One region of the Actinoplanes sp. NPDC051513 genome, then DNA from elsewhere that is predicted to be linked to it. Evidence: predicted binding sites of a transcription regulator. Region 1 holds the regulator's gene; the other holds the start of a gene.
The links. The regulator HspR, encoded in region 1, represses chaperone genes until heat shock. The targets are predictions, from matches to a motif close to TTGAGTNNNNNNNACTCAA.

Region 1 (11,705 bases):
GGACCCACGACCTGCAGCGGATCACCGCCGAGTACGCCAACTACCGCAAGCGGGTCGACCGGGACCGGGCGGCCGCCGCCGAGCTCACCACGGGAGCGGTGCTCACCGCGCTGCTGCCGGTGCTCGACGACATCGACCGGGCCCGGGAGCACGGTGACCTGGTCGGACCGTTCGCCTCGGTGGCGGAATCGCTCACCGCGGTGACCGGCAAGCTCGGGCTCACCGCGTTCGGCGAGAAGGGCGACCCCTTCGACCCGAACCGGCACGAGGCGGTCGCGCACCAGACCTCCGCCGATGTCACGGAGCCGACCTGCATCGAGGTCATGCGCCGGGGCTACACCCTGGGCGAGCGGCTGCTGCGGCCCGCCCTGGTCGCGGTCGCCGACCCCGAGTGATCTCACAGGCTCGTCCCGCCCACCGCGACGCGGTGGGCGGGACTACCGCTAGGAGGAGGTGGACGAGATGAGCTCGAAGGACTGGCTCGAGAAGGACTTCTACGCCGTGCTCGGCGTGAACAAGTCCGCCTCAACCGACGAGATCAAGAAGGCATATCGCAAGCTCGCCCGCGACCTGCACCCCGACCGGAACCCGGACAACCGGGAGGCCGAGGAGAAGTTCAAGGCCGCGTCCGAGGCCTACGACGTCCTCTCCGACGACAAGAAGCGCAAAGAGTACGACGAAATGCGCTCGCTGTTCGGCTCCGGCGCTTTCCGCCGGGGCGCGCGCTCCGGCTCACCGGGCGGGCAGTTCGACCCGTCCGACCTGTTCGGCGGCTTCTCCAACGCCGGCGCCCAGGGCGGCGCGGGCGACCGCCGGTTCGGCGGCGCCGGCTTCTCCGACATCTTCAGCTCGATCTTCTCGGGCGGCGGTCCGGGCGGCGGGGCCGCCCGGCGTGGCCCGCGCCGCGGGCGCGATGTCGAGACCGAGGTGACCCTCGACTTCACCCAGGCGGTACGCGGCACGACGTTGCCGCTGACGCTGCGCTCGGCCGGCGAGTGCGACACCTGCCACGGCAACGGCGCCAAGCCCGGCACCACGCCGCGCGCCTGCCCGCAGTGCCACGGCAGCGGCCTGATCTCGCGGAACCAAGGGTCGTTCAGCTTCTCCGAGCCGTGCCGCGAGTGCCAGGGCGCGGGCACGATCGTCGACGAGAAGTGCCCCGAGTGCCGCGGCACCGGCGGGGTGACCAAGAGCCGCACGATCAACGTCCGCTTCCCGTCCGGCGTCGCCGACGGTCAGCGGATCCGGCTCAGCGGCCGGGGCGAGCCCGGCGATCGCGGCGGCCCGTCCGGCGACCTGTACGTGCAGGTGGCCGTCCGTCCCGACGACCTGTTCGGCCGCAGCGGCGACGACCTCACGCTGACCCTGCCGATCAGCATCGCCGAGGCGGTGCTCGGCGCCGACCTGCGGGTGCCCACACTGGACGGCCCGGTCACCATGCGGGTCCCGCCCGGCACGCCGAGCGGGCGCAAGCTGCGGGCCCGGGGCAAGGGCGTGGCCCGCAAGAACGGACCACCCGGCGACCTGATCGTCACGGTCGATGTGCAGGTGCCGGATGGCGTCACGGGGGAAGCACGGGACGCGCTGGAGCGTTTCGCGAAACTGACCCCGCCGGTCGGGCGGGAACGGCTCGAGGCGCGCGTGCGCCGGGGCAGTTAGGACGTTCTCGGGAGGTGGCACATGTATGAAGAGGTTGAGATCTCGGTCGAGCAGGCCTCCGACGCGAAGGTCCTGATCATCTCCGTGGCCGCGCGGCTGGCCGGCATGCACCCGCAGACCCTCCGCCAGTACGACCGGCTCGGGCTGGTGCAGCCCGGCCGGGCGGGCGGTGGCGGCCGCCGCTACAGCGAGCGGGACGTCGCGCTGCTGCGCGAGGTGCAGCGGCTGAGCCAGGACGACGGCGTCAACCTGGCCGGCATCAAGCGCATCATCGGCCTCGAGCAGCTGGTCGGCGACCTGCAGCAGCGCCTGCACGAGCTGGAGGCGCAGCTCGACGAGGCGTACGCCCGGATCGCCCAGATGGAGAGCCCGTACTCGGGCCGCGACCTGGTGCGCCAGGAGCGCCCGTCCACGGCGTTGGTCGTCTGGCGCCCGCGCCGAGTCTCCGACAAATAGTTTCTGGCGGCCCTCGCCTCCCGGAGAGGGCCGCTCTCTTTGTGGCGTGACGAACATGTTCGTAGCGAACGTGTTCGTGTAGCGTGAAGGCCGGGCAAAGCGCCTGCGGACGGGTCTCCGGCGGTGATGGGCTGGTCGGGGGCCGGAGGAGAGGAGCACGAGGATGATCACGATTGTCGGAGCCGGGCTGGGCGGGCTGACCCTGGCGCGGGTGCTGGGGGTGCACGGGATCGAGTCCGTCGTCTACGACCTGGATGCGTCGCCGCACGCGCGGCACCAGGGCGGGATGCTCGACATGCACGAGGAGTCGGGCCAGATGGCGCTGCGGGCGGCCGGCGTCTTCGACGAGTTCGCGCGGCACGTGCTGGAGGGCGGGGACGCCACCCGGGTGCTCGACAAGCACGCGGCGGTGCTGTTCGACGAGGAGGGGAACGGGGAGCGGCCCGAGATCGAGCGCGGGGCGCTACGGGATCTGCTGCTCTACTCGCTGCCCGAGGGGACCGTGCGGTGGAACTCGCGGGTCGTGGGGGTGCGGCCGGTCGACGGCGGGCACGAGCTGACCTTCGCGGACGGGCGCACGGAAGTGACCGAGCTGCTCGTGGGAGCGGACGGCGCCTGGTCGCGGATCCGGTCGCTGCTCTCGCCGGACCAGCCGGTGTACTCGGGGCTCTCGTTCGTGGAGCTCCGGATCCCGGCCGAGCCCCGGGTCGCGGCCGTGGTCGGGGCGGGGTCGTTGTTCGCGCTGGACGACGAGCGAGGGATCCTCGCCCACAAGGAGCCAGGCGACGAGATCTGCGCGTACGTGGCGGTGAAGAAGCCGTCCGACTGGGCGACCGGGGAGATCAGCCGGGAGGTGCTGGTCGCGCACTTCGCGGACTGGCACCCGGACCTGCGCGAGATCATCGCGGCGGGCGAGGGCACGCTGACGCCGCGGCCGATCTACGCCCTGCCGGTGGGGCATCGGTGGGGGCGGACGGCCGGCGTCACGCTGATCGGGGACGCGGCCCACCTGATGTCGCCCTTCGCCGGAGAGGGCGCGAATCTCGCCATGCAGGACGGCGCCGAGCTGGCGCACGCGATCATCGCGCACCCCACGGACGTGGAGGCGGCGCTGGGCGCCTACGAGGCGGCGATGTTCCCGCGGGCGCGGCAGGCCGCCGAGGAGTCGATGGCGAACCTGGTCAGCCTCTTCGAGCCGCATGGCGCCCGCCGCCTTGCCGACATGTTCCTGTCGTTTGCCGCGGGCTGATCAGCGCCCTAACGTGCCGCCGCCCGTTGTGCGGCCGAACATGCCGAGGCGTCGGGGGTGGCGGACCAGGCCGCCCTCGATCCATTCGGAGTAGTCGAAGGCCTCGGGCCGGCTCATCAGGACGCGGCAGTTGTGGGCCCAGATGGACATGGGCTCGTCGCCGACCTCCTCGGCACGCTCGACATACTTCTTGAGGCGGCGTTTGCGCTGGTTGGTGGCATTTTGCCGGACGCCGTCGGCGGCGTAGATGTACATGCAGTGCTGGGCGAAGCGGCGCGCGGGGCACTGGCGGTCCATCGCCAGCTCGAAGAGCGTGGGCGCCAAGACGTCACCGGCGATCAGAAGATCCCAGTCGGGGGGCATGGCGTCGAGCGGTACAGACTCAGGCTGATATGCCCAGGCCTGCAACTCTTCCGGTCGCGGATCGACCGGGTTCGCGAACCCGTAGAAAGCCGACTCACGCACTGTCACGCCGCCGCCCCGCCGTAAAGTCCGATTAACACAACTTGTCGAGCCCGAACGCTAGCGCGCCCAAAGTTCCTACGGAAGTGCTAGTGGGTCACAATCGGATACTGGTCAGTAGCATTATGCAGCCTTGACTGTAACCATCGTCACTCACCTGCGGGAAGAGGATTCGCGGGCCTCCGGCGTACGGCCATGCGGCGTCTCACAAAGTTCTTGAACCACTGGTAATCGGGCAGGCGCGCCAGCAGCGGGCCGGAGATCACCGTGATCAGTACGTAGGCGGTCGCCAGCGGGGCCAGGCGCGGCTCGACGCCGGAGGCCACGGCCAGACCGGCGATGACCACCGAGAACTCGCCCCGCGGCACGAGCGCGAGTCCGGCGCGCAACTGGCCGGGTAGGGCGATGCCGGCCCGCTTCGCGGCGAGATAGCCGGTCAGCACCTTGGTCGCCATGGTGAGCGCGGCGAGCCCGAGCGCCGGGAGCAGCACCGGCGGCATGTCGGCCGGGTCGGTGGAGAGGCCGAAGAACACGAAGAAGACCGCGGCGAACAGGTCGCGCAGCGGCGACAGCATCTCGGTGGCGTGGTGTGCGACCGGGCCGGAGAGGGCGATGCCCACCAGGAACGCTCCCACCGCGGCCGAGACCTTGAGCTCGGCGGCCACCCCGGCCACGAACAGCGTCAGGCCGAGCACGCTGAGCAGCAGCGCCTCGGGATCCGACACCGACATGAACTTGCTGATCGTGCTGCCGTAGCGGATCGCCACGACCAGGACGGCGATCACCGTGACCACCGCGACGGCGAGCGCCTTGGCGCCGCCGGCCAGGCCCACGCCGGCCAGCACGGCGGTGACCAGCGGCAGGTAGAAGGCCATCGCGAGGTCCTCGATGACCAGCACGCTCAGGATGACCGGGGTCTCGCGGTTACCGAGGCGGCCCAGGTCACCGAGGACCTTGGCGATCACGCCGGACGAGGAGACCCAGGTGATGCCGGCCAGCACGAGGGCGGCCTGCCAGCCCCAGCCGAGCAGGAACGCGAAGCCGGCGCCGGGCAGGGCGTTCAGCACGCCGTCGATCACCCCGGCCGGGGCGGCGGCGCGCAGGTTGCCGACGAGCTCGGTGGCGGAGTACTCCAGGCCCAGCATGACCAGCAGCAGGATGACGCCGATCTCGGCGCCGACCCGGATGAATTCCTCGCTGGCCGAGAGCGGGACGATCCCGCCGTGGCCGAAGGCGAGACCGGCCAGCAGGTAGAGCGGGATCGGGGAGAGGCCGACCCGGCGGCCCAGGCGGCCGAGCATGCCCAGCGCGAAGAGCAGCGCGCCGACCTCGATCAGGAGGATCGTCGTACTGTGCACGGTTCGGGGGCCTAGTCGTCGCGTTCGCCGGCGAGGATGGCGGTGACGCCGTCCAGGCCTTCGCGGGTGCCGACCGCGACCACGACGTCGTTCGCCTCGAAGACGAAGGACGGGCCGGGCGAGGCGATCACCTCGCGGTCGCGCAGCACGGCCACGATGGACGCGCTGGTGCGGGTGCGGGCCTTCGTGTCGCCCAGCTGACGGCCCACGAACGGCGAGCCGGCCGGCAGCGCGATCTGCTCGGTGAGCAGGCCGGCCGCCTGCTGGCGCAGACCGGCGAGCTGGCCGAGCATCAGGGACGCGCCGAGCACATCGGCGAGCGCCTCGGCCTCGCCGTCGGTCAGCGGGATCGACGCGAGGCAGGAGTCGGGGTCGTCCACGTCGTACAGGACCAGGTCGCGGCGGCCGTTGCGGTGCGAGACCACCCCGACCGTACGGCCGCTCGAGGTGACCAGGTCATGCCGGACGCCTATCCCCGGCAGCGGAGTCTGTTCCACCCGTACGCGCACGCGTGCAACGGTACTGGATGTTCCGCGAGGCACCTTTCCACTATGGGCTCTCTGGGCGACTTATGCGGCTTTATGCCGCGGAAATCGCGGGCTCCCTTTGGATGATCCGCTTCCGTGGCACGGTGCGTACCCGGCCGCTGGCGACCAGCAGGAGCAGGCCCACCACGCAGAGGCCCAGGTTGAAGGCGTACGCGAGGCGGAAGTCGAAGTGTTGCGCCAGGCCGAACAGCGGCGCCGCCACGATTTGGCCGATCGGGAACGTGTTGGTGACCATGGTGGTGGCGCGTCCGGGGTGCGCGGGCATCATGTCCTGGACGTACGAGATGCTCAGCGCGCCCACCGTCGAGATGACCATGGCCTGGAGGACCTGGGCAGCGGCCAGCGTCCAGACGTGCGTGGCCGTGGCGGCGACTGTTTGGTAGGCGACCGCGCAGACCACGCCCACGAAGATCAGCCGGCGGGCCGGGATGCGGATGGTCAGCGCCCCGAGGACCAGCATCATCGGGATCTCCAGCGCCGCGCAGATGCCCAGGATCAGGCCGGCCTGGCTGATCGTGCCGCCCAGGTCGTTCTGCACGAACAGGGGCATCGCCTGGACGTTGAGCGTGGACGCGGTGGTGACCACGGTGAAGCTCGCGATGATCAGGAAGAGCGCGAGGGGGTTGCCGTCCCGGCCGCTGCCGGTGACCTCGGCCGCGCCGGTGACCTGAGCCTGCGCCTTCGGGAGCATCGTGAAGATCAGCAGGGCGCCGAGCAGATAGAGGGCGGCGGCGAGGCCGTACGTCCAGCCGAAGCCGTGTGCGGCCAGGATGAGCGCGGCCAGCGGCGGGCCGCCCACCCAGGCCGCCGAGAAGAGGGTGCGGAGCGCGCTGATCCCGAAGGCGGCTCGGGCCGGATCCTTCTGCTGGAGCATCTGCCGGGCGTACGCGAAGCTCTGCGGAAACAGCGACCCGGCGATCGCCGTGAGCGTCACGGTGACCGCGAGCACCGCCCAGTAGTCCCGCAGGACGGCCGTGAGGCCGGTGCCCAGGGCGCCGGCGAGCGCCGCGATGATCAGCAACTGGCGCCGGATCGGCCGGCGGTCGGAGATGCGGCCGATCAGCCACGACACGGCCACGCCGGAGATCGGCGCGACGATCAGGAAGGCCGTGGTGCGGATCGGGCCGGCGTGGACGCCTTCGGCGAGGAAGAGCGCGAGATAGGGACCGACGAACGAGGTCGCGAGGCCGACCACGACGAAAACCAGGGAGAGCGGGAGAATACGGCGAGTCAGGGGTGGTGCGGCCATGATTCGTTACGTTACGGCGGGATGGGTGCTCTCCCGGAAGGGTTGGTGTCCACCGTCACGGCCGTTCGGGCAGTGACGTTGTCGAGGTGGTCCTAGGCTCTTAGAGTTGAGTGGCACCCGCTCAAGTTCTTCCGATCAGGTGGAGTCGATGAACGCCGAACGTTTGACCACCAAGAGCCGCGACGTCATCACCGGCGCCGTCGCCGACGCGGGCCGCCGCGGGCACGCGACGGTCGAGCCGTGGCACATGCTGCTCTCCCTTCTCGACACCGGCGGTTCCACCGCGCCCGCGCTGCTGCGCGCCGTCGGTGCCAACCCGGCCGACGTGCGCCGCGCCGCGGTGCGGTCCATCGAGCAGATTCCCTCGGCCCGCGGCGCCAGCACCGCCGAGCCTTCGCTGTCCCGTGAGTTCGTGAATGCGATCGGCGAGGCCGAGCTGATCGCCCAGCCCCTCGGCGACGAGTACGTGTCGACCGAGCACCTGCTGGCCGGCCTCGCCCGGGTCGGCGGCGCGGTCGGCCGGGCACTCAAGGGCGCCGGCGCCACCGAGGAATCGCTGGTCGCGGCGTTTCCGCAGGTGCGCGGCGGCGAGCGGAGGGTGACCACCCCCGACGGCGAGCAGACGTACCAGGCACTGGAGAAGTACAGCGTCGACCTGACGGCTCTCGCCCGCGACGGCAAGATCGACCCGGTGATCGGCCGGGACGCCGAGATCCGCCGCGTCGTGCAGGTCCTGTCGCGTCGTACCAAGAACAACCCGGTGCTGATCGGCGAGCCCGGCGTCGGCAAGACCGCGATCGTCGAGGGCCTGGCCCAGCGGATCGTGGCCGGCGACGTGCCCGAGACCCTGCGCGACAAGAAGCTGGTGTCCCTCGACCTCGGCGCGATGGTGGCCGGGGCGCAGTACCGCGGCCAGTTCGAGGAGCGGCTCAAGAGCGTCCTCGACGAGATCCGCGGCTCCAACGGGCAGGTCGTCACGTTCCTCGACGAGCTGCACACGGTCGTCGGCGCCGGCAAGGGCGAGGGCTCGATGGACGCCGGCAACATGCTCAAGCCGATGCTGGCCCGCGGCGAGCTGCGCATGGTCGGCGCCACCACCCTCGACGAGTATCGCGAGCACATCGAGAAGGACCCGGCCCTCGAGCGGCGCTTCCAGCCGGTCGTGGTCGGCGAGCCCACGGTGGAAGACACGATCGGCATCCTGCGCGGGCTCAAGGGCCGCTACGAGGCGCACCACCGGGTGCAGATCACCGACGCGGCGCTGGTCGCCGCGGCCTCGCTGTCCGACCGGTACATCAGCGACCGGTTCCTGCCCGACAAGGCGATCGACCTGATCGACGAGGCCGCCTCCCGGCTCCGTATGGAGATCGACTCCCGGCCGGTCGAGCTCGACCAGCTGCAGCGGCAGGTCGACCGGATGCGGGTCGAGAAGCTCGCGCTGGAGAAGGAGACCGACCCGGCCTCCCGCGACCGTCTGGCCCGGCTCGAGCGCGACCTCGCCGATCGGGAAGAGGAGCTGACCGCGCTCAACGCCCGGTGGGAACGCGAGCGCGGCGGCCTCAACCGGGTCGGTGAGCTCAAGAAGCGGCTCGACGGGGCCCGTGCCGAGCTCGAGCGTGCCCAGCGTGACGCGGAATGGGAAAAGGCGTCCCGTCTGCAGTACCAGGAGATTCCGGCGCTCGAGCACGAGATCGCCAGCGCCTCCGCCGACGACGAGGAAGAGAAGACCGAGCCACCGATGGTCAAGGAGGAGGTCGGCGCCGACGACATCGCCGAGGTGATCTCCTCGTGGACCGGCATCCCGGCCGGCCGGATGATGGAGGGCGAGACCGCCAAGCTGCTGCGGATGGAGGACGTCCTGCAGTCCAAGGTCATCGGGCAGCAGGAGGCGGTGGCCGCGGTGGCCGGCGCCGTCCGGCGGGCGCGGGCCGGAATCGCCGACCCCGACCGGCCCACCGGCAGCTTCCTCTTCCTCGGGCCCACCGGCGTCGGCAAGACCGAGCTGGCCAAGGCGCTCGCCGGGTTCCTCTTCGACGACGAGCGGGCCATGGTCCGCATCGACATGAGCGAGTACGGCGAGAAGCATTCCGTGGCCCGGCTCTTGGGCGCGCCTCCGGGGTACGTGGGGTACGAGGAGGGCGGGCAGCTCACCGAGGCGGTGCGCCGGCGGCCGTACAGCGTGGTGTTGCTCGACGAGGTGGAGAAGGCCCATCCCGACGTCTTCGATGTGCTGCTGCAGGTGCTCGACGACGGGCGGCTCACCGACGGGCAGGGCCGGACGGTCGACTTCCGCAACGCGATTCTCGTGCTGACGTCGAACCTGGGCTCGCAGGCGAGCGACTTCACGATGACCGACGAAGAGCGGCGGGACGAAGTGCTCGCGGTGGTGCGGGCGCACTTCAAGCCCGAGTTCCTCAACCGGCTCGACGACATCGTGGTGTTCCACGCGCTCACCAAAGAAGATCTGTCGGCGATCGTGGACATCCAGGTCGGGCGGTTGCGCGCCCGGCTGGCGGATCGCCGGCTGCGGCTCGAGGTCACGCCGGCGGCGATCGAGTGGCTGGGGGAGCACGGGTACGACCCGATCTACGGCGCCCGGCCGCTGCGGCGGCTCGTGCAGTCGGCCATCGGGGACTCGCTGGCAAAGGCGCTGCTCGCGGGGTCGATCCGGGACGGCGACACCGTGATCGTGGATCTGGGGGGCGTGAAGGAAGGGCTCACGGTTTCCCGAGGCTGAAACGAGACGGCCCCGGGGATTCCCCGGGGCCGCCTCACTGCCTACTGCTTCTGGTTGCCGCGATAGGCCTCGGTCATGAGTACGTCGGTGACGACGTGCTCGCCGTCGGCCGACCAGATCCGTATGCCGTCGCGGTGCAGCCGGTAGCGGACGTTCTTGAACCTGGTGCGGGTGTCGTCATGGTGCACGACGGTCAGCGTGTCTGCGTGTGGCATGGGACTCACCGGTCCTTGTCAGGTCTGGGGCGGCCGCGGCGTGGTCACACGGCTCGCGTAATGGGTCGGGTGCCCGAATGCGGTCTGCCTCGGCCCCGGCGTCTGGTTGGCGGGGCGGGCGACTCGCTGTCACTTGGGCAGGGGGCGCCGCCGGAGGTCTCCGCTGCTCGGCCGGCGCCACGAGGGGAAGTGTAGGGGTTCTCGATCGCGCGCGTCTGCCCTCTTGCGGGCGACCAATATTGGGATTTTTCGGTCTTCTTCGCCAGATGTTGCCATAGCGGGATGATGAGTGCGGGACGGTCGCGAATGTGGCCCCGCACCGATACCGTGAGTGGATCAAGTGAGGGGGAAATGTGACCGTCCCGAGTTATTCGTCTCCCGGATATCCGGCGCCTGCCCCACGTACGAGACCGACCGTCGTGACGGTGGCGTCCTACCTGCTGTTCCTCGTGGCCGTCCTCGAGGTGATCAACGCCATCCTCGTCTTCGCCACGCTCAACACGATCACCGACACCCTCAAGGACGTGTACGCCGACACGTCGCTCGGCGCCGATGGCGCCGGCAACTTCGTCGGGGTGGTCTACGGGATCGGCGCGGGATTCAATCTGCTGCTCGCCGCCGGCTTCGCTGTGCTCGGCATCTTCAACGGCCGCGGCAAGAACCCGTCCCGCATCATCACCTGGGTGGTCGGCGGCATCGCGCTCTGCTGCGTCGGCGCCGGCCTGGGCGGCAACGCCCTCACCGGCTCGCTGGAGGACAGCAGCACGTCCGGCGCCCCGACCCAGTCGGAGATCCAGGCCCGCCTCAACGACGCGCTGCCGTCCTGGTACCAGCCGGTGACCATGACCGTCACGGTGATCATCCTGATCGCGATCCTGGCGACGATCATCCTGCTGGCGCTGCCGGCCTCCAACGAGTTCTTCCGGAAGCGGCCGGTTGCTCAGGGGTGGGAGCAGGCGGTGCCGTATCCGACCTATCCGCCGCCCGGGCAGCCCGGGTATCCGGCGCAGCCGTACGGCCAGCCGGGGCAGCCCGCACCCGGCCTGCCTCCCTACGCCGGGCAGCAGCCGCCGCCTCCCTCGGGTCTGCCGTCGTACCCGGGGCAGCAGGCCCCGCCCCCGCCTGGGTCCACTCCGCCTGGGTCCGCTCCGCCTCCGTCCGCCACGCCGCCGGGCAGTGACCCGTACGCGCCGCCGCCGTCGGATCAGCAACCGCCCAGGCCGCCGACCGACCCGGCCTGACGTTTGCGGCCCGACGCCTCGCCCCTTTTCGCAGGGGCGGGGCGTCGCGGTGTCTTGGAGGACGGGTTCCCCCGCGATCACGGCGCGGCTTGGGTAGGTTCGGCGCAACGGATCACCTTTGGGGGTCGTCAATGTCGTACCCAACTCAGCCGCCGACGGGCATCGTGCCGGCCTCGCCCTCGGGGCGGCCGCCGGTGGTGTCGGCCGCTGCCGTCCTGCTCTGGTCGATGGCGGCGGTGGGGCTGTTCTACGCGGTCGCGACGATCGCCGTGGTGCCGGGAACGATCAGCCGCTTCCGGGACGCCATCGGCGGGACGGTGGAGGAGCTCCAGCAGTTCAACGGGGGCACCGACCCGGACACCTACGTCGGCGTCGTCTGGCTCGGCGCCGCGATCGGCCTGGTCCTCGCGGTGATCGTCTTCGCGCTCTACGTGGTGCTCGGCATCGCGCTGCGCCGAGGCAGCAACGCGGCCCGGATCGCCACCCTGGTCCTGTGCGGCATCGGGGCAGTCGCGGGCGCCGGCGCGCTGA
Region 2 (11,705 bases), on a different contig from region 1:
CTGTGGGGCGTGTACCAGATGATCGGGAAGCTGAATCCTCGGATCTACGTGCTGTCGGCCTGATCAGCGCTGGGCGGCCTCGGCGGGCGCACGCCGGGCCGGGCCGGCCACCGCGTACACGATGAGCCCGCCGACGGCGAACAACGCGGCCGTCACCGCCCCGGCGGCGCTCAGCCGGGGCTGTGTCTGCCACGTCAGGATCCGTCCGAGGATCGGCTCCGATCGGGGGAACAGGGTCGCGGCGAGCGTCCAGCCCAGCGGCACGAACCACGCCCGGGCGACCCCGAGCGTCGCGGCGCCCAGGGCGGTCAGCCCGATCAGCCCGGCCGCGTCGAGCACCACCAGCCAGGCGGGGCCGAACCGGGCCCCGGTCGCCAGCGTGGCCAGCGGCAGCGCCGCCACGACCAGGAAAGCCGCCAGCACGTGCGCGGCCCGGCGTGGCAGCCACGGCCGCGCCGCCGTCCCCTCGAGGGCGTCGTCGGGGCCGCCGAGGGTGGCGGTCAGGGCGGCGACCAGCAGCAGGACCGTCAGGACGACCACCTGCGGGGCGACGTCACGGCTGTCGGAGAACACCGACCACATCGACCACATCAGGAGCTCGCCGCCGCCGGCCACGATCAGGGCCACCGGTACGCGCCGGGAGCGCAGATACAGCGCGAGCCACCTCATCGCGTGCTCCGGGACAGCAGCCCCTCCTCGACCGTGCAGCTCAGGGCGGCCTGGCGCAGGGACGCCACCCGGGCCTCCGCCTCGCCGCGGGGCAGTTGTCCAAGGTTCCGCCACAGCTGGGCGGCCTCGGCGATGGCCGCCGGGTCGTAGAGGCCGCGGGCCACCGGCTCCCGGCCGATCAGCCAGTAGGCGGCCGCGAGCTTCTCGGCCGGGCCGGCGAAGTGGTCGCAGCCGGGCGGGCCGGCGAACGCCCCGGTCACCACGTCCGCCACCACGCCGGCCCGGTCCTCGACGTGGCCGGTCGAACCGGCTTCCACGGTGAGCAGCACGACGTCGTCGTGCCACGGCGGGTAGACGACCGGCCCGTACGTCGTGGTGTCCTCGTCCACCTCGGTCGGCGCCGACGGCAGCTTCGCCAGGATCGTCAGGCCCTCCCGGGCCGGCGGGGTCACCTCGGCCAGCAGTCCGGAATGGACCCGGCTGACACACACTCGCGGTTCCCCGCCGGCACACACCAGTTCCCTCGCCACCGGGTCGATGGCGTCGATGACCACCCTCTTCTGGTGGGGCATCGCCGTGATCGCCAACGCGGCGCCGAGCACCACCGGCAGCACCGCCGCCACCCGCAGGCGCCAGCCGCCGGAGGCGAACAGCAGCACGGCGGTGACGGCGAGGGCGGCCAGCCAGATGGCCTGGGCCGCGCTGACCCGGCCGGGCACTGTGGCGTACGCGCCGGGCATGTTCATCTCGTAGATCGGCGAGAACACCAGGGCCAGCCACCCGCGGGGACGCGTCGCGCCGGGAATGACCAGCAGCAGCCCGAGGCCGGCGACGCCGAGCGCCGGGGCGGTCACCGGCGACGGCAGCAGGCGGCCGATCGCGAGGCCGAGCCAGACCGCCGCGATCAACGACAGGAGGCCGACGGCCGAGACGGCGAAGACCTGCGCCGGGAAGTAGTGGGCGGTACGGACCATCCACAGTCCGCCGGCCAGCCCCATCGCCACGTAGCCGCCGACGACCGCGACCCCCATCGCGCCGAGCGTCGGCATCGTCCGGTGCGCCCTCGGGCGCGGGGTGCTGGCGAACAGCTCCGCCACGTTCGACCGGGTCTCGCGGCGGGCCTGCCAGGCGCCGGCGGCGAGCGCGAGCGGCCACAGCAGGGCCAGGTAGAGCCGCTGCGTCATGGCCAGCTGCATCCATCCGGTGGTGAACTCGGACTGCCCGGCGAAGAAGAGCAGCAGGACGCCGATCACCAGCAGGATCAGGGCGGACCCGAGGGCCGCGGAGCGACGCAGCTCGATGCCGAAGACCCGGCTCATCGGCCGGCCTCCGCCCCGCCGGCGTCCGTCTGGCCGTGCTGCGCCCGGTGCCGGCGCAACAGCGCGGAATAGCCTCGCTCGGCCGGGGAGTCGCCGGCGTCGCCCTCGCCGCCCTGCGCGGCCAGGTCGTCCGGGGTGCCCTGGTGGACGAGGCGGCCCTCGTTCATCAGGACCACGTCGGTGCAGGCGGCCACCACGTCCTCGACCAGGTGGGTGGACACCAGCACGCAACTGTCGACGCCGACGTCGCGCAGCAGCTCGCGGAAGTCGAGACGCTGCTCGGGGTCGAGGCCGACGGTGGGCCCGTCGAGCAGCAGCACCGCGGGGTCGTTCACGATCGCCTGGGCGATGCCGGCCCGGCGCAGCATGCCGCCGGAGAGCGTCTTCATCCGCGCGTCGGCCTTGGCGGTCAGCCCGACCCGGTCGATGGCCCGCTGGGTCGCGCCCGGCACCTCCGCCTTCGGCATCTCCTTGAGCCAGGCAATGTACTCGACGAACTCGCGCACCGTGAAGCGCGGGTAGAACCCGAACTGCTGCGGCAGGTAGCCGAGCCCGCGACGCACCCGCCGCAGGTCGGCCCGTCCGCCGACCGGCTCCCCGAGCAGGGTCAGCCGCCCGCCGGCCGGTTTCACCACCGTCGCCAGCGCGCGCATCAGGGTGGTCTTTCCCGCCCCGTTCGGCCCCAGGAGACCGTGTACGCCGGCGCCGAGGGTCAGGTCGAGCCCGTCGACGGCCAGGTGCCGGCCGGCGCGCACCTTCAGCCCCTCGGCGTCGACCGCCCACGGATAGGTGGTGGGTGCCGTCTCGGCCGCGCTCACCGTACGCATGATCGATTCTCCTCAGTTGTGGCTGGACAGCCGGCGGAAGTCGGCGGCCCGCGTCGCGGCGAGACCGGCGAGCGCGAGCGTCAGCAGCGCCCACACCCCGGAGCTGCCGGGTCGCAGGACCGCCGGCACGTGAACGGTGACCAGGGAGGGCACCAGCACGGCCAGCGTCCAGGCGATCCCGAGGCCGGTCGCGGCGCGCTGCACGCCGACGAAGGCGCCCAGCGCGATGGTCGCGGCGGTGAAGGCCAGGCAGGGCAGCAGCGTGAGGGCCAGGGAGGCGCCGGACCGGCTGCCGGCCACGGCCAGCGCCGGCACGACGACGATCAGAACCGCAGCCGTACGCCGGAGCAGCATCGCCAGCCCGGCGGCGGGCGTTCCCGCGATCAGTTCCCAGGCGGGGTCGTGGCGCCGGCTCCACGCGATCGCCACCCCGGGCAGGGGCGCCACCGGAGCCAGCAGCGACACCAGCGGAACCCGGGGCTCCACGGCCTGCAGCAGGACCGCGCACGCCAGGACCGCCACCGTCATGACGAGCCACGGAACCAGGTGCCAGACCAGCCAGCGGTTGCGCGCCACCGACCAGTGCCGGCGGCGGGCCGGAGTGGGTCCGGCCGCGATCTCGCGGTCCACAGCGGCCGCGACCCGCTCGAGGAGGGCCGGGCCGGTGGTCAGCCGCGCACGGCAGTCCGCGCACTCCTCCAGGTGCACCTCGACCGACCACATGGTGACCTCGTCGAGATCCGCCCGCGGGTCGGCGTAGCGGGCGATCGCCGCGGCGCTCGGATGCGTGGTCATGACAGCGCCTCCCGGAGGGCTATCCGGGCCCGCCGGGCCCGGGACTTCACCGTGCTTTCCGGCACGCCCAGCAACAGCGACGTCTCCCGCACCGACAATCCGTCGAGAACCATCGCCCGCAGCACCTGACGCGCCTCCGGCGGGAGCACGAGCAGCGCCTGCTCCAGCTCCTGACCGACCCGCCCGGACATGACCTCGTCCTCGGCGGCGGGCGCGACCGTCTCGGCCAGCGGCACGGCCGGCACGTCGTTGTGCCGGGCCCGCCGGCGGAACGCGTCGACCAGGCGGTGGGCGGCGATGGTCCACAGCCAGCCGACCGCGCTGCCCGATGTCCCCGCCCCGGCGAAGCTGCCCGCGGCCCGCCAGACCGCCAGGTAGGTCTCCTGCATCACGTCGGCGACCACGTCCTCGTCGGCGCACCGGCGGCGCAGCCGGGTGAGCAGCCATGGCGACGTACGCCGGTAGAGCTCGTCGAAGGCGCGCCGGTCGCCGGCGGCGGTGCGGCGCACGAGCTCGCCCTCGTCGGCCGCGTCCAGACTCCGTTTCACACCTGGCAAGACGACGGCCGGTTCGTCCAAGATTCACCAATCTGTGTGACCTGAGTCACTATGCGTTTTCGGCGCCGGCCGGCGCATAGCATTTGCCGATGCGCCAGGACTTCCACGACGAGCTCGCACGCGTCAGCAGCTCATTGGTCACCATGGCCAAAGCCGTCCGGGAAGCGATGCGCCAGGCCAGCGCCGCCCTGCTCGCCGCCGATCACACCCTCGCCCAGCAGGTTACCGTCCGTGATGCCGAGATCGATGTGCTCTACCGCGTCGTCGACGACCGGGTCTTCGACCTCATCGCCCGCCGGCAGCCGGTCGCCGACGAGCTGCGGGTGGCCCTCAGCGCGCTGCAGGCGGCCGCCGACCTCGAGCGCATGGGCGACCTGGCCGCGCACGTCGCGCGGGCCACGCTGCGCCGGCACCCGGTGCCCGCGGTCGCACCCGAGCTGACGGTCATGTTCCGGGCGATGAGCACGGTCGCCGACGAGTTGGCCGGGAAGATCGTGGCAGCGCTGGCCGACGGCGACGCCGAGGTGGCGGGCCGGCTCGACAGCGACGACGACGCGATGGACCAGCTGCACAGCGAGCTGTTCAAGGTGATGCTCAGCTCCGAGTGGCCACTGGGCGTCGAGGCCGCCGTCGACGGCGCGCTGCTGGGCCGCTACTACGAGCGGTTCGCCGACCACGCCGTCAACGTCGGCCACCACGTGATGCTCCTGGTCGTCGGCAAGACAGACTGAGCGGCCGACGCCGGGCTGCACGCCCACGTCGACCGCTCAGACCTCAGGCCTCAGCCGCTCAGGCCGCCGCGACGAGGCCGGCCGACACGGGCTCCAGGGCCGTGCCCAGGATCTCGCGGACGTCCGAGACGACGTGCACGGTCAGCGCGGCCAGCACGTCGGCGGGGACCTCGTCGAGGTCGGGCTCGTTGCGCTGCGGCAGATACACCTCGGTGAGGCCGGCCCGCTGGGCGGCGAGCAGCTTCTGCTTCACGCCCCCGATCGGCAGGACCCGGCCGGTGAGCGAAACCTCGCCGGTCATGCCGACCTCGGCCCGCACGTTGCGGCCGAGCAGCAGCGAGACCAGCGCGGTCGTCATCGTGACCCCGGCCGACGGCCCGTCCTTGGGCACCGCGCCCGCGGGCACGTGCAGGTGGATCGGGTGGTCGAGCTGCTCCGGCGAGATGCCGAGCTCTTCGGCGTGGGCTCGCACGTAGGAGAGCGCGATCTGCGCCGACTCCTTCATCACGTCGCCGAGCTGCCCGGTGACCGACAACCCGCCCTTGTCGCCGGGCAGCAGCGACGCCTCGATGTAGAGCACGTCGCCCCCCATGCCCGTGACGGCCAGGCCGGTGGACACGCCGGGGACGGCGGTCCGCTCGGACGACTCGGGGATGAACCGCGGCCGGCCGATCAGGTCCTTGAGGTCGGCGGCCTCGACGGTCGCCGGGAGCTCGCGCAGGGCGGCCTTGCGGAACGCCTTGGCCAGCAACCGCTCGAAGGACCGTACGCCGGCCTCGCGGGTGTAGTTCGCGGCGATCTCGCGGAGAGCGTCGTCGGTGACCGTCACCTCGCCGGGAGACAGGGCGGCCCGCTCCAGCTGCCGGGGCACCAGGAAGTCGCGGGCGATGGCGACCTTGTCGTTCTCGGTGTAGCCGTCGATCGAGATGAGCTCCATCCGGTCGAACAGCGCCTGCGGGATCGTGTCGAGGACGTTGGCGGTCGCGATGAACAGCACGTCCGACAGGTCGAGGTCGAGGTCGAGGTAGTGGTCGCGGAACGTGTGGTTCTGCGCCGGGTCCAGGACCTCGAGCAGCGCCGCCGCGGGGTCGCCGCGGTAGTCGCTGCCGACCTTGTCGACCTCGTCGAGCAGCACGACCGGGTTCATCGAGCCGGCCTCCTTGATGGCCCGCACGATGCGGCCGGGCAGGGCGCCGACATACGTACGGCGGTGGCCCCGGATCTCGGCCTCGTCCCGCACGCCGCCCAGCGCCACCCGGACGAACTTGCGGCCGAGCGTGCGCGCGACCGACTCGCCCAGCGAGGTCTTGCCGACCCCGGGCGGACCGGCCAGCAGGATCACCGCGCCGGAGCCGCGGCCGCCGACGACCGACAGGCCGCGGGACTCGCGGCGGGCGCGGACGCCGAGGTACTCGACGATGCGCTCCTTGACCTCGTCCAGGCCGTGGTGGTCGGCATCGAGGACCGCCCGGGCGGCGGCCAGGTCGGTGGCGTCGGTGGTACGGACGTTCCAGGGCAGGTCGAGAACCGTGTCGAGCCACGTACGGATCCAGCCCGCCTCGGGGTTCTGGTCGCCGGCCCGCTCGAGCTTGCCGACCTCGCGCAGCGCGGCCTCACGGATCGACTCGGGCAGGTCGGCCGCCTCCACCCGGGCGCGGTAGTCGTCCTTGCCGTCCGGCTCGCCCTCGCCGAGCTCCTTGCGGATCGCCTTGAGCTGCTCGCGCAGCAGGTACTCCCGGTTGCGCTTCTCGACCGACTCGCGAACGTCCTGCTCGATCGTGTCGTTGACCTCGGACTCGGCCAGGAAGTCCTTGGTCCACTCGACGAGCAGCCGCAGCCGGGCCTCGACGTCGGGCGTCTCCAGCAGTTCCCGCTTGCGGTCGTTGGTCAGGTACGAGGCCCAGCCGGCGGTGTCGGCCAGGTCGCTGGGGTCGTCGATGGCGCTGACCGACTCGATGACCTGCCACGCCTCGCGGCGCTCGAGCACGGAGACGACCAGCTGCTTGTATTCGGCAGCGAGCTCGCGGGCGTGCTCGCCGGGGGCCGCGGTCTCGACCGGCTCGGCCTCGACCCACAGGGCGGCGCCGGGCCCGGTCACGCCGCTGCCGATGCGGGCGCGCACACCCGTACGCAGCACGGCGGCGGGCGATCCGCCGCGGGACTTGCCGACCTGCCGGACGCTCGCCACCACGCCGTGGGTGGCGTAACGGTCCTCGAGCCGCGGGGCGATCAGCAGCTCGGAACCGGCCGAGGTGCGGGCCGCGTCGACGGCGGCCTGGGCGGCCTCGTCCAGCTCGATCGGGACGATCATGCCCGGGAGCAGCACGATGTCGTCGAGGAACAAGACGGGGAGTCGTTTGGTGGACACCGGGCACCTCCGAGAAGTTGAGTACGGCCGACTCAACCGCGGAGCGTCGCGCTGTCTTCCGGCGTTCACTGCGAGCGAAAAACAGCCCGGCCGCTACCGGTCCGCCTCGCCCGCCTCGCCCGCCTCGCCCGTCGCTTCCTGGCGGGGGCGTCCGGGACGCCGCATCCGCCCGGCGTCGGTGGGCAGCCGGCCCTCGGCCTGCAACGCCCGCCGCAGCAGGTACTCGATCTGCGCGTTGGTGCTGCGCAGCTCGGCGGCGGCCCACCGGGCCAGGGCATCGTGAACGGCCGGATCCAGCCGCAGCAGGATGCTCTTGCGCTCTGCCATGGGGTCAGTGGTAGAGCGTGCCGGTGTTGACGACCGGCTGGGTGTCGCGATCGGCGCACAGCACGACGAGCAGGTTGGAGACCATGATTGTCCCCTCTCTTCTTCCGGCCGGGTCTTGCCCGTCCTCTATCAAAGTGATATCACATTTTCCGTGAGACGCCAGTTGGAGATCGATCAGGTCAGCAAACGCTACGGCGACGTCATCGCCCTGGACGGCATCACCTTCGAGGTGCGCGCCGGGGAGATCTTCGGCCTCGTGGGCAGCAACGGCGCCGGCAAGACCACCGCCATGCGCATCGTTCTCGGCGTGCTGGCGTCGGACGCGGGCGCGGTGCGGTGGGATGGCCACGCGCTCGACCGCGGCACCCGCCGGAAGATCGGTTACATGCCCGAGGAACGCGGGCTCTATCCCCGGATGAAGGTCGCCGAACAGCTGATCTACCTGGCCCGGCTGCACGGCATGTCACCGGCGGCGGCGCGCGCCTCGGTCGACGTCTGGGTCGAGCGGCTGGCCGTCGCGGCCCGCCGCGACGACGACCTGATCAAGCTTTCGCTGGGCAACCAGCAGCGCGTGCAACTGGCCGCCGCGCTCGTCCACGATCCCGAGATCCTGGTCCTCGACGAGCCGTTCTCGGGCCTCGACCCGGTCGCGGTCGACGTGATGAGCGGCGTGCTGCGCGACAAGGCCGACGCCGGCGTGCCGGTGATGTTCTCCAGTCACCAGCTCGACCTCGTCGAACGTCTCTGCGACCGGGTCGGCATCGTCCGGCAGGGCCGCATGGTCGCGGCCGGGACGGTCGACGAGCTCCGGGCCGGCGGGCCGGAGGAGCTGGTCGTCAAGGCGCCGGCCGCCCCGCCGGGATGGACGGCCGGGCTGTCCGGCGTCACCGTCCTCGACCAGTCCGAGGCAAGCACCCGGCTGGCCCTCGACGACGGCGCCGACGACCAGGCGATCCTCCGGGCCGCGCTCGCCACCGGGCCGGTGCACGAGTTCGCCCGCAGCCGCCCCTCCCTGACCGATCTGTTCCGGCACATCGTCAGCGCCCCCACCGAGGGAGAACCAGCATGATCTGGCTGATCGCCGGCCGCGAGATCGCCACCCGGCTGCGCTCCAAGGCCTTCCGCATCGCGACCCTGGTCAGCGTCCTCATCCTGATCGGCATCGCCCTGATCGCGAAACTCGCCGACAACGGCCCGTCCTATCTGGATGTCGGCGTCACCCCGGCCGCGGCCGCTCTGACACCCGCGCTCACCTCGACGGCCGCCTCGATCAACGTCGACGTCCGCACCCACGACGTCGACGAGGCCACCGGGCGCGTTCAGGTCGACGCCGGCACGCTCGACGCGCTGCTGGTCACCGGCACGAGCCCGATCCAGGTCGTGGTCAAGAGCGAGATCGACGACGGGCTCCAGTCGGTGCTCCAGCTCGTGGCCCAGCGCACGGTGCTCGACCAGCAGGTCACCGCCCTCGGTGGCGAACCGGCCAAGGTCGCCGCCTCGATCTCGGCGGCGGCGGTGACCGTCACCCCCCTGTCGCCGCCCAAGAACGCCAACGGCCAGCAGCTGATCCTGGGCATCCTCACCAGCATCCTGATCTACATGGCCCTGCTGCTCAACGGGCAGGCCGTGGCCCAGGGCGTCGTGGAGGAGAAGTCCAGCCGCGTCGTCGAGATCATCCTGGCCACCGTACGACCCCGGCAGCTCATGGTCGGCAAGGTGTTCGGCCTTGGCGTCGTCGGCCTGATCCAGGTCGCCGTCATCGCCCTGTCCGGCGTCGCGATCGGCCTCGCCACCGGCTCGCTCGACCTGCACATCACCGCGGCGCTCAGCACCATCATCTGGCTGATCATCTGGTTCCTGCTGGGCTACGCCGCGTACTCGCTCGCCTTCGCCGCGGTCGCCTCCCTCGTCTCCCGGCAGGAGGAGGTCACCGCCGTGGTCACGCCGGTGATGATGCTGCTGATCGTCGGCTACGTCATCGGCATCTCGATCCTGCCGTCCGATCCCGACTCCCAGTTCGTCGCCGTGCTCTCGCTGATCCCGATCTTCGCGCCCACCCTGATGCCCGTCCGGCTGGCGCTCGGCGTGGTCCCGGCCTGGCAGGCCGCGGTCGCCCTGGCCGGCATCATCGCGGTCATCCCGCTGCTGCTCTGGATCGCGTCGCGCATCTACAGCAACGCGGTCCTGCGCAGCGGCGCCCGGGTCCGCCTGCGCGACGCCTGGCGGGCCGCCTAGACACCTCATGAGTGGGTGCGGGCAGGTGGAAGCAGGGTCCCGCTGGCTGAGAGCGGTCGCCACATTGCGAGATACCGGCGGTCAGCGACGGGCCGCACCCGCGGCAACCAGCCACCTCGACCGGGCCATGGCAGCCGGCGCAGAAGCTGCTTCAGCCTGCGGGATAGTCGACGTAGGCGAAGCGGCTCCCGTCCGGGGACCAGCTGTTGACGTTGATGGTTCCCTGGCCGCCGGGCAGTTCGGCGAGCGTTCGCGGCGCGTCCCAGGCGTCGCCGTCGACCAGCCGCAGCTGGACCAGCCGGTCGGCCGGGTGGCCCAGGGTGCCGGGCGGGTAGCTCAGGTAGACCGCCCGGCCGCCGTCGGGGGCGAAGTGCGGGAACCAGTTGACCCGCTCGTCGCCGGTGAGCTGCTGCGGCTCGCGACCGTCCGGGCGGATCCGGGCGATCTGCGCGTGGCCCGAGAACCGCTCGGTGTTGAAATAGATCCAGTCGCCGGCCGGCGTGTACTCGGGGCCGTCGTCCGGTCCGCCGTCCGTCAGCCGGGTGGACGGCCCGCCGTCGCGGCCGATCGTGAAGAGGACGGCGCCCTCCCATCGGTGCTGCTCGATCCCCACGTACACGAGGGTCGCGCCGTCCGGGCTGATGCCGTGCAGGAAATGCAGGCGGTCTTCGTGGGTCACCCGGCGCACCGCGCCACCGCTCAGCGGCGCTTCGTAGATGTGCCCGTCGTCGGCGGAGACGTAGATCGTCTCGCCGCCGGGCGCGAGCACGTGGTCGTTGTTCAACCCCGGCACCCCGGAGAGCGGGATCTGCCGCGGCGGGTCCGAGCCGTCGGCCGGCAGGCGCCAGAGCAGTCCGTCGCCGTTGACGATCAGGTCGCCGTCCGCGGTCCAGTTCGGCGCCTCGAACAACACGGTCGAGCCGGTGTGCGCCGGCGTCGTCGCGCCGGTGCTCACTTCGTACGTGTAAATGCGGCAGACCTGGCCGGCGGCGAGACTGCGTGCGTTCCCCATCGGGAAAGACTCCCACTAGCATCGGATCGTGTCGCGGCGGGTGGCGTTGGCGTTGGGTTCCGGTGGCGCGCGGGGATTCGCGCACATCGGCGTCATCGAGGTGCTCGGCGAGCGCGGCTTCGAGATCGTGGCGGTGGCCGGCTCCTCGATGGGCGCCCTGGTCGGCGGGGTGATGGCCGCAGGGCGGCTGGCCGAGTTCACCGAGTGGGTGACCGGGCTCAAGCAGCGTGACGTGTTGCGGCTGTTCGACCCCAAGTGGTCCGCGCCCGGCATGATCACGGCGGACCGGCTGATCGATCACCTCGACGCCTTTCTCACCGACACACAGATCGAGGACCTGCCGATCCCGTACACGGCGGTGGCCACCGACATCACGGCCCGGCGTGAGGTGTGGTTCCAGCGGGGCTCGCTGCGCTCCGCGATCCGGGCGTCGATCGCCATCCCGGGGCTGATCACCCCGGTGGTCGCCGACGGCCGCGTGCTGGCCGACGGCGGGCTGCTCAACCCCGTGCCCATCGAGCCGACCGCCTCGGTGCCGGCCGATCTCACCGTGGCCGTCTCGCTGCTCGCCCGCCGGCCCGATCACGAGTCCGCCGCTCCGATCCGCACCGCGGCCAAGCGCCCGCGTTCGGCGGAGTGGCGGACCCGTCTGCGGCACGCGATACAGCTGCGCGCCGGCGATCCGGCGGCCCCGGCCACGACGGAGGCTGTCGCGGAGGTGGCCGAGGCTGCCCTTCCGGCCGATCTGCGCCTGGCGGACGTCATCACGAGCTCGCTGGACGCCATGCAGGACATGATTGCCCGGTACCGGATGGCGGGCCTGCCGCCGGACGTGCACATCGCGGTGCCGGTCACCGCGGGCGGC

Region 2: the regulator HspR is predicted to act here: its motif matches at 7,284-7,302, upstream of lon (endopeptidase La).

The regions. Positions count from the first base shown of each region.
Region 1 covers NZ_JBITDW010000007.1:424,160-435,864, forward strand. Annotated here, with positions in the region: gene grpE (nucleotide exchange factor GrpE) at 1-395, shown strand, start outside; gene dnaJ (molecular chaperone DnaJ) at 463-1,659, shown strand; gene ACIA5D_RS24990 (heat shock protein transcriptional repressor HspR) at 1,681-2,115, shown strand; gene ACIA5D_RS24995 (FAD-dependent oxidoreductase) at 2,279-3,364, shown strand; gene ACIA5D_RS25000 (hypothetical protein) at 3,365-3,835, opposite strand; gene ACIA5D_RS25005 (cation:proton antiporter) at 3,976-5,184, opposite strand; gene ACIA5D_RS25010 (cation:proton antiporter regulatory subunit) at 5,196-5,693, opposite strand; gene ACIA5D_RS25015 (sugar efflux transporter) at 5,764-6,981, opposite strand; gene clpB (ATP-dependent chaperone ClpB) at 7,130-9,718, shown strand; gene ACIA5D_RS25025 (hypothetical protein) at 9,760-9,933, opposite strand; gene ACIA5D_RS25030 (hypothetical protein) at 10,359-11,174, shown strand; gene ACIA5D_RS25035 (hypothetical protein) at 11,306-11,705, shown strand, end outside.
Region 2 covers NZ_JBITDW010000002.1:92,073-103,777, reverse strand. Annotated here, with positions in the region: gene ACIA5D_RS05815 (class I SAM-dependent methyltransferase) at 1-63, shown strand, start outside; gene ACIA5D_RS05810 (hypothetical protein) at 64-669, opposite strand; gene ACIA5D_RS05805 (hypothetical protein) at 666-1,988, opposite strand; gene ACIA5D_RS05800 (ABC transporter ATP-binding protein) at 1,985-2,815, opposite strand; gene ACIA5D_RS05795 (hypothetical protein) at 2,828-3,610, opposite strand; gene ACIA5D_RS05790 (RNA polymerase sigma factor) at 3,607-4,158, opposite strand; gene phoU (phosphate signaling complex protein PhoU) at 4,257-4,898, shown strand; gene lon (endopeptidase La) at 4,957-7,209, opposite strand; gene ACIA5D_RS05775 (hypothetical protein) at 7,360-7,593, opposite strand; gene ACIA5D_RS05770 (hypothetical protein) at 7,598-7,726, opposite strand; gene ACIA5D_RS05765 (ABC transporter ATP-binding protein) at 7,745-8,662, shown strand; gene ACIA5D_RS05760 (ABC transporter permease) at 8,659-9,828, shown strand; gene ACIA5D_RS05755 (TolB family protein) at 9,980-10,840, opposite strand; gene ACIA5D_RS05750 (patatin-like phospholipase family protein) at 10,869-11,705, shown strand, end outside.